Regions from separate parts of the Butyrivibrio sp. AE2032 genome, predicted to be linked through region 1. Evidence: riboswitches for the same ligand, from Rfam matches in the RefSeq annotation. Region 1 holds a riboswitch; each other region holds the start of a gene.
The links. A riboswitch is a leader RNA that binds a small molecule or an ion and turns the genes downstream of it on or off. The one in region 1 is predicted to bind S-adenosylmethionine.

Region 2: linked by a shared signal. The riboswitch ahead of metK (methionine adenosyltransferase) and the one ahead of BO18_RS24005 (hypothetical protein) in region 1 are both predicted to bind S-adenosylmethionine.
Region 3: linked by a shared signal. The riboswitch ahead of metK (methionine adenosyltransferase) and the one ahead of BO18_RS24005 (hypothetical protein) in region 1 are both predicted to bind S-adenosylmethionine.

Annotation. Positions count from the first base shown of each region.
Region 1 is NZ_JNLF01000005.1:1,432,234-1,435,364, reverse strand. It holds gene BO18_RS24015 (ADP-ribosylglycohydrolase family protein) at 1-126, opposite strand, end outside; gene BO18_RS24010 (hypothetical protein) at 140-727, opposite strand; SAM riboswitch class I at 806-890, opposite strand; gene BO18_RS24005 (hypothetical protein) at 956-1,669, opposite strand; SAM riboswitch class I at 1,758-1,843, opposite strand; gene BO18_RS36040 (hypothetical protein) at 2,180-2,314, shown strand; gene BO18_RS24000 (Imm51 family immunity protein) at 2,525-3,131, shown strand, end outside.
Region 2 is NZ_JNLF01000003.1:991,863-994,993, reverse strand. It holds gene BO18_RS32490 (hypothetical protein) at 1-620, opposite strand, end outside; SAM riboswitch class I at 887-1,017, shown strand; gene metK (methionine adenosyltransferase) at 1,105-2,295, shown strand; gene BO18_RS06420 (DNA polymerase III subunit alpha) at 2,423-3,131, shown strand, end outside.
Region 3 is NZ_JNLF01000004.1:103,705-106,835, forward strand. It holds gene BO18_RS32870 (AAA family ATPase) at 1-204, opposite strand, end outside; gene metK (methionine adenosyltransferase) at 328-1,521, opposite strand; SAM riboswitch class I at 1,604-1,702, opposite strand; gene BO18_RS14640 (hypothetical protein) at 1,976-2,881, shown strand; gene BO18_RS14645 (CpaF family protein) at 2,878-3,131, shown strand, end outside.

The DNA of each region.
Region 1 (3,131 bases):
GACTGTCATTACAGAATCGTCCGTAAAGTCGCTCTCGGAAGTGAACAGCTTAAAATCCCTGCTCTTGTTTCCTCTGTCAAACTCAAATCTGCTTCCAACTATATCTCCTATGATTGCTCCTAACATTGCCGTTACCTCCTTATGCTGCGTGATCTGTTTCGTGACTGCCGGCTGTTTCCTGCGCACCGCTGCCGGCAGACTTCCTTTTCTGATACTTCTGCGTTATGGAACCCATGACGCCGTTCCTGCCCTGCGGAATGGAAGCCTTGAACTTAAGAAGCTTCTCAATGTCCGACTCGTGCCAGCATCTTGTCCTGTGCGCGCCCTTCCTGAAAAAGTCGGGAAGAAGCTTTGCCAGCTCATGCTCCGGGTTCTCTTTCTTGAATCGGTACCAGGAAGATACGGTCGGAACGCTCGAACCGATCCTTACGGCAAGCTCTGCGACCGTCAGTATCTTTTCCGGCGCGGGCTCTGTTCCGGCCTCACCACTAGGCTCACCACCAGCCTCGCCGCCGGCCTCCTCAGCGGAAGCCCCGTCTGCCTTCTCGGCCGCCCTGCGCGCCATATCCTCGCGGATAAGCTTCTTAATGTAGGTAGCCTTGCCGGTGTCCTCCATCTCCTCGAAGAACCCGATAATGTCGGCGTCGTACTTCTTGCTAAGGCGTACGTTCACCTGTGTCGTGTTTGCCTTCTGGTACCTTGTAATGTACTTTACGTCTCCTGCCATGTTATATGACCTCCTTTAAATTATTGATCTCGTCTTTGTTTGATTAAACGACGGGACCTTGAAGAGGTGTATTCTTATGTCCCATCGTTCAAGCATTAGCACCTTGCTTTTGCAGGTTGCTGTACGGTCACCGGGCTTGTCCCTCGCGTACTCTTAATGGTTGTTTCTTGTTATGGCTTCAGTATAACGACTGCGTCATTCCTGTTGGTCGCATGCCGGGCGACATTTTCAGCTTGCTCCCAAGTATGTCTTTCTTATGTAGTCCTTGAATTCTTCAATGTCCGTGAAGCAGGTGAATCCGAACTCTTCTGCTTTCTTAATGCTCTCTTCATCCGGGTTCCAGGCCAGGATGCACAATGGTTTTGTGAATCCTTTCTGAAGTCCGAAAACTCCGAACGGCCAGGAGATGTCCAAAGAACAGACGTAGCGTCCCTTATTGTCTTCAACGCAGTAGTGACGCTGCCCTTCTTCCATGCCGTTATGCCTCATCCAGTCCTTCAGCCCGTCCATGGCATCCTCGAAAGCTTCGCTTCTTTTAAACTCTTCGCTGTCTTCGTCGAACCATTCGTTGGGAAGGTCAAGATCATCTTCTGTTGTTTCCGCGAAGCTGCCGTCTTCTTCAGCGTTATCTTCATCGCTGCCGCCTTCGGTCAATACAGGCAGGATCTCGAAAGAAAAGCCTGACCTGATCTCCAGCGGGTAGTCGATAAGGATCTTCTGATCGTCGTTATCTTCCTCGCCCCAGTCGAAAAACTTCATAAGGTCGGCCAAGGCGGTATCCTCGTTCATGTACTGGAATATGCCGGTATCATATGAAGCCTTAATCCTGTTGTACTGCTTCTTATCAAGCCTGGCGCTCATAACGCCCAGGTTATGTGTGGTGTTTTCCCCTGTGAATCTGATGTTGATCGCTGCTGCTACGCTTACTGTTCTCTTTCCCATTTTTGTTACCTCCGTATTCAATACTTGATCCCGTCTGCTTGAATGACGGGATCAGTACACACACAAAAGGAGGTAGGAAAAACCAATGGTCCCATCATTCAAGCTTTAGCACCTTGCTCCAGGCAGGTTGCTGTACGGTCAACGGGCTTGTCCCTCGCGTACTCTTTATGGTGCTTTAAGTATAGCATGCCTGCTGCGGATTTCAAGGAAAAACAGTCCTATTAAAAGGACATACAAGGGTTGAAAAACGACTGTTGAGGTGCTAATAAAATAATAAAATTGAAGGTGGTTTATAAGGTGCCAAAAATACGATTTGGATGTATCGATATACGCAACTTTTCATTTGTAAACCATTTTAGTTTACAAATGAAATATAGCACCGCAACCTGGGATATTCAACAAGATGTTTTGCTTACTCCGGGTTTGTTATAAAGTGATAGATGCGACAATTTCCGACCATCTGTCTTTTTATCATATAGGCAGATACAGATGATAAGGAGGAGATCCGTCATGAAGAAGAATACCAATAACGTAAGAAACACAGCAGGCAGACCTGCCATGAGCGCATCTCAGAAAAGAGGCTATGCTGCCGCCGGGTACTTTGCCAAGAAGTATGCAAAGGCAATGAAGGTGCTGGCCAGATAACTGGACTCCTAACGAAAACGAGAAATGTTTTGGCGCGGTTTCTAACGAAAACAAGAAATGTTTTAAGGCGATTTCTAACGAAAATCGAAAATGTTTCACTAAACGTTCCGAAAATAGAATAAAATGAAGTTGTGACGGATCATTCTTTTCTTATGGTTTACAATTCCATAATTCCGTAAACATAAGAAATACAAGCTGTGAGGGCCACTTATGGAAAACTATTCTTATTCCTATATCGGTAAAGACTGCATCTCGGTAAATCTTGATCTTACTGATGTAACGATCAGGTCTATCTGCGAGCGCATAATTGAGAGTGTTGGCGTTTATTACGAAGAAGATTTTCTGCATGTGTCCGTTTGGCAGGCATTTCTGAACAGTTATCTCAGAATAAATGCTCCCGAGATATATGAAGTGTTGAAAGTTGTTCCAGCTTCCGAGTGTTCTGAAATGTATTGCGCTTACATAGAAGGTGTCAGTGAAGAAACAAAAGCATTGGCGGAGAAACTGGGTCGGATTCTTGATGATCTCGTCAATGATGAAGAAAAGGCAATTACATTCCTGGAGCAGAATGCCGATGATATCGACTGGGACCGGTGTGCCACTGTAAGATATGCAAAGTTAGAGGCGGTTGCTCCATACAGTATCTGTGACTATGTCTTGTATGGCCTTTACCTTGGGGATCCCAAGAAGTTTGGCATCCGTATGAGCGGAGATTTTCCTACGGGGCCGAGAAGAACCGGTGATAATTCCGGGTATTCCATCGAATTGAATTATAACAACCAGGGTGTTGAGCATCCTCTTATGTTTACGATTACTT
Region 2 (3,131 bases), on a different contig from region 1:
AAATGCTCCCATATTTTTATTTCGCTTGTCTTTGGATTCATAATAGTGAAGTCAGAGGCTATACTTACCCTATTTATATCATGAATGTTTTCGTATCTATAAGGGATGCCTTTGGTATATAATACCTGCGCTATCATTGCCTCTGATTTCGAACGGACAAATTCTCCTTTTGGTGCCTTAACTATCAGGTGTTCTGGATGATCCTTAGACTTTTCATATGGTTCTGATTCCCATATTTCCGGGGTGCTTTTGCCGTCGACAAGCAACGGTCTGTATGGCGATAAAGGATTTAGCATTTCCAGGTAATGACTGTTAATCCTGTACTTCAGATAATGTTTTATGGCTTCCAATTCATTTTTATTATCCTGTAGCATTCTCCACTTATAAGCCTTAAGCGCTAAAATCTTGGCTTCGTCTACCTTTTCTCTGGAAAGATATATTTTTTGTTTTCCTTCGCTTGTTTTGACCTCTTTATAATATGAAATATACTCCTTTCCTTTTCTCTGTCGTTTGCTGATTGTCAAACACCCTTCCGGCAAAAGAGCTATCTCTCGCTCTAATTCCGCAATCTCCTTCTCTAGCACAGCTTTACGGTCCTTAAAATATTCAGTTTGATTCAAATACTTTCCTCCTTTTAAAATTCATAAAAACCGAAATAAAGATTCACTCACTCTAGCTTTTAATAATGGAATGTTTCTGCGAAAAAGCCGGAAGAATCCGAGCAGAAATGGATGAGACCCATCCATAAAAAGAAACATCGAAGGCCAATATACCATAATTAACAAAAATTTTCAAATTATCCTATTGATTTTATTTATGCTATAGGGTATCATTGCTTAACGGACGACAGATATATGTCCGCTTAGCAATTATATTTTAACTAGTTCTCTTATTCAGAGTGGTGGAGGTACATAGGACCTGTGAAGCCACGGCAACCCCTTGGATCATGAGGAAGGTGCCAACCTGAGCGTGCAACTGCTTCTGCTTCAACTGCAGAAACCTTACGAGCAATAAGAGGATCTGAAATTGGTCAGTTCCGCTTGTTTGTGCACGCAACAAGCGGATTTCTTATTTTATGGCGCAAAGCGCAAGAAAGGAAAAAGAATGGATAAGTTTATTTTCACATCCGAATCAGTTACTGAAGGACATCCCGACAAAATCTGTGATAACATCTCTGATGCTATCCTTGATGCATGCATGGCACAGGATCCAATGAGCCGTGTTGCTTGCGAGACAACAGCTTGCACAGGTTTCGTTCTCATCACAGGTGAGATCACAACAAAAGCAGTTGTTGACTATGCTAAGATCGCTCGTGAGACAGTTTGCGAGATCGGTTACGACAGCTCCGAAAAGGGCTTCGATGGAAACACATGTGCAGTTATGGTTGCTCTTGACCAGCAGTCTGCAGACATCGCTATGGGTGTTGACAAGGCTCTTGAGGCTAGAGAGAACAACATGACAGATGAGCAGCTTGAGGCAATTGGTGCCGGCGACCAGGGTATGATGTTTGGTTACGCTACAAACGAGACTGAGGAGCTTATGCCTTACGCTATCAGCCTTGCACACAAGCTTACAAAGAAACTCACAGAGGTTAGAAAGAACGGAACACTTGCTTACCTTCGCGCAGATGGAAAGAGCCAGGTTTCTGTAGAGTATGATGAGAACGGCAAGCCAATCAGACTTGAGGCTATCGTTATCTCAACTCAGCACGATGAGAAGGTTACTCAGGAGCAGATCCACGCTGACATCAGAAAGTACGTTATCGATGCAGTTGTTGACCAGACAATGGTTGATGCTAACACAAAGATCTTCATCAATCCTACAGGCCGTTTCGTAATCGGCGGACCTCAGGGTGATGCAGGACTTACAGGTCGTAAGATCATCGTTGATACTTACGGCGGAGCAGCTCGTCACGGCGGCGGAGCTTTCTCAGGAAAGGATTGCACAAAGGTTGACCGTTCAGCTGCATATGCTGCCAGATACGTTGCAAAGAACATCGTAGCAGCAGGCCTTGCTGACAGAGCAGAGATCCAGCTTTCATACGCTATCGGTGTTGCACAGCCTACATCAGTTCTTGTTGATACATTCGGAACAGGCAAGGTTTCTAATGAGAAGCTTACAGAGGCAGTTAGAAAGGTATTCGACCTTCGTCCTGCAGGAATCATCAAGATGCTCGACCTTCGTCGTCCTATCTACAAGCAGACAGCAGCTTATGGACACTTCGGCCGCAACGATCTGAACCTTCCTTGGGAGCAGACAGATAAGGTTGAAGAGCTTAAGGCAGCAGTACAGTAATATTTGGTAAAAGAAATATCGACAGAATGTCATGGACAGGTGGTCACTTAGACTGCCTGTCCTTTTTATGTCACTTGCCGTATGCTATAATCTTTCTATTGAATTAATCGGGTATTGGGGGAACAAAATGGCTTTTGCTCATCTTCACGTCCACACTGAGTACTCTCTTTTGGACGGTTCCAATAAGATAAAAGAATATGTGAAGCGCCTTAAGGACCTGGGCATGACTGCCGGGGCTATTACTGACCACGGAGTTATGTACGGCGTTATCGATTACTACAAGGCCTGCAAGGCAGAGGGAATCAATCCCATCATAGGGTGCGAGGTCTATGTGGCTCCCGGCTCCCGTTTTGAAAAAGAAACTTCTGCCTCAGATGACAGGTACTACCACCTGGTGCTCCTTGCTGAGAACAACACAGGCTATGCGAATCTTTCCCACATCGTAAGCCGCGGATTTACTGAGGGTTATTACTATAAGCCCCGAGTAGATATGGAGCTTTTGGAGAAATATCACGAGGGTATAATTGCTCTCAGTGCCTGCCTCGCAGGAGAGATTCCAAGGAACATCGTAAAGGGTAAGAACGACCAGGCAAAAGAGGCGGCAATGCGTTTGGATGCTATCTTCGGCCATGGCAATTTTTTCCTTGAACTGCAGGATCACGGGATCCCCGAGCAGCGCATGGTAAATAATACACTCCTTGCTTTGTCTGATCAGCTGGATATTCCGCTGGTTGCAACCAACGACTGCCACTACACCTATGCCGATGATGCTGAGGCCCATGACCTTCTTCTTTGCATCCAGACCGGCAAGAAGGTTTCTGACGAAGACCGTATGC
Region 3 (3,131 bases), on a different contig from region 1:
GGAGATGAAATAAGTTCCACCCTCCACGATGTCCACCTTTGACTTGCCGGCAACGGTAAACCTGCCATCGCAGAGAAAAGATACAAAACCGTTATCTTTCCTCGGGCAGAACACCTTTATGCAGGTGACCTTAGCGTCTTCTATCTCTTTGCCTACATCAGCCGTCGTCAGTGTCAGAGGCTTGTCTTTGGGTTCTTTTTTCATGCATATTCTTCCGTGTAAAGACTTTTTCAAATGCTAGCAGAGATATTTCCCGAAAACAACACGCCCGGTTAAAGTTGAGACTGAAACCGGGCGTTATGAATTATATTGTCCTATGAACGGAAGTTATCTGATGCCTGCGAGCTTCTTAATCTCCTCGGCCTTGTCGGTCTTTTCCCAGGGCAGGTCGATATCAGTCCTGCCGAAGTGACCGTAGCTTGCAGTCTTCGCATAGATGGGTCTTCTGAGATCCAGATCCCTGATGATGGCTGCAGGTCTTAAATCGAATACCTTATTGACGATCTCAGTGATCTTCTCATCGTCGATCCTTCCCGTTCCGAACGTATCGACCATTACGGATACCGGCTTTGCAACACCGATAGCATAAGCAACCTGTACTTCACACTCCGATGCGACTCCTGCCGCAACGATGTTCTTTGCGATATAACGCATCATGTAGCATGCGGAACGGTCGACCTTCGTGGGGTCCTTTCCGGAGAAGCATCCGCCGCCGTGACGCGCAAAACCGCCGTATGTATCGACGATGATCTTCCTTCCGGTAAGTCCGGAGTCGCCCTGAGGTCCGCCAACCACGAATCTTCCCGTAGGATTGATGTAGATCCTCGTGTTCTCATCGATGAGCTCCGCAGGGATAACGGGCTTGATGACGTTCTCTTTGATGTAATCCACAAGGTATTCGAGAGTCACGTCTGCGCTGTGCTGAGTAGAGATAACTACCGCGTCGATCCTCTTCACCTTGTCGTTCTCATACTCAACGGTTACCTGTGACTTACCGTCAGGCCTTAAGAAATCCGCACCGTTCTTGCGAACTTCGGTAAGGCGGATCGTAAGCTTGTGTGCAAGAGATATCGGCATCGGCATAAGCTCAGGTGTGTCATCGTTTGCGTAACCGAACATCATGCCCTGGTCGCCTGCTCCTGTATCGAGTTCCTTTTCGCCGCCGTGACGAGCCTCATATGACTCGTTGACGCCCATTGCGATGTCGGGGGACTGCTCATCGATCGATGTGAGCACTGCGCATGAATTGCTGTCGAAACCCATATCGCTGGAGTTGTATCCGATCTCTTTGATCTTGTTCCTTACTATCGAGGGAATATCGACATAAGCCGATGTTGAGATCTCGCCCATGACGAGTACCATACCCGTAGTCGTGCAAGTCTCGCATGCGACTCTTGCCGTGCTGTCCTGCTCAAGTATCGCATCGAGCACGCTGTCAGAGATCTGGTCGCAGATCTTGTCGGGATGTCCCTCCGTAACGGATTCAGAAGTGAACAGCCAATTTCCTTTTTTATTTCTCATTGTCTTTCCTTTCCGTTCAATGCCTTTGTTAAAGAAAAAACCTTCCCCCGAAAGGAGAAGGCCAACGTCTTTTTATAAACGATCCTCATCTTTCAGGTTTCCCTGCCGGAATTGGCACCGCTGCTTTCCGCGGTTGCCGGGTTCTTAACGGGCCGGTCCCTAGAACCTCTCTTGATAAGCAATGAACTTGTTTTTTATTGTGAGATGATTTTACTTATCCTCACCCCCTTTGTCAATTGTCCCGGTGCATATGACGGCAAGGTTTGAAAAATTCTTTTCGAAAACAGTTACGGAATGCCGAAACGTTAATAATATTAATTAATTTATTACCCTGCGAAAACCGTGTTTCATGGCATCTTCCGTTGTCGTTTTTGTCGTATTTTGTCGCTTTTATCAAAGGCTTGCCGGCCTTACAATCCGGCTTATCAACCAATGACGCAAGGAGGAACAGAATATGGCTTTCACGATAAAGATCTACGAGAAGAACGGATATATCTATACGCTTCTCAAAAAGCGCCTGAGCAGTTTCTTCCCTGACGCCTATATCGTCGATCCCTACCTTGAACCAGATGATCTGGACGACCGTTTCAGCAGCTATACCAAGGTCATATACGATCCTGCTGACATGAATGAAGAACAAGCTTTTTCACATACAACCTCTCCAATAAGGCTTACGGAAGACGGCGGGGCGATAGACTGTGCCAGACTCATACACCTGTTACGCACACCTATGGAAACACCCACAATACCCGGCCCGGTCAAAGGAACTCTCTCCGCCGTCATTCCGTTCGTCTACACAGACGTAAGGGACAGATTCATATGCGAACTGTCTGACAGTTTCAGAGGTGCCGACATCAACATCAGACTCGATTTCACGAGCAAACTGAGAGCATTATGGAAAGGATCTTCGGGATGCAACATGACTTCGCTTCTCGAAGCCTGCAGATCAAAAAGATTCACACCCGAAGATATTCTCAAGTACTGCAATATGGATGACCTCGGTTTTCTCACTCCGGGAAGCTGTACAAATTACGACGATGTCTACGATCTCGGAGCAGGACGCTCTGTCACACTCATGAACCTCGCGGCGGAACTCGTGCATTCAAAGACAAGATCGGTCAACGTTCTGGCCGTCATTGAAGGCTTCAGGACAAAGGATCTTCCCGAACTGCTCTGCGGATGCGACATGGTATACATACTCCTGCCGTCTAAGACCGCTAGCGAAGATCCCGGAGCACAGGATCTCATATCAATGCTTAAAAAGATCCTGGGACCGGAGAGGATCACGGTTTATTACGCAGCCGGTCCCAATGAGACCGGCGATGAAGAGAACATCGGTCAGAGGGAAATTGCCGTATGACGCCTTCAAGGACCGGTACTGTCGACATAAAAGAGCAGATAACATATTGCGTCCTTAATACCATCTCGGGCGAGACAGATCCTTCTGACGAGAAACTCCGCGAGATAATCTCAGATGTGATATCAGAAAACACTTCCTGCAGGATGAGCCTGGACGAAAAGCGCGAGATGGCTCAGTCTGTCTTCAATTCTCTCAGGAGACTGGATGTGATCGAACCACTGATGGAGGATCCGACGATCACGGAAATAAT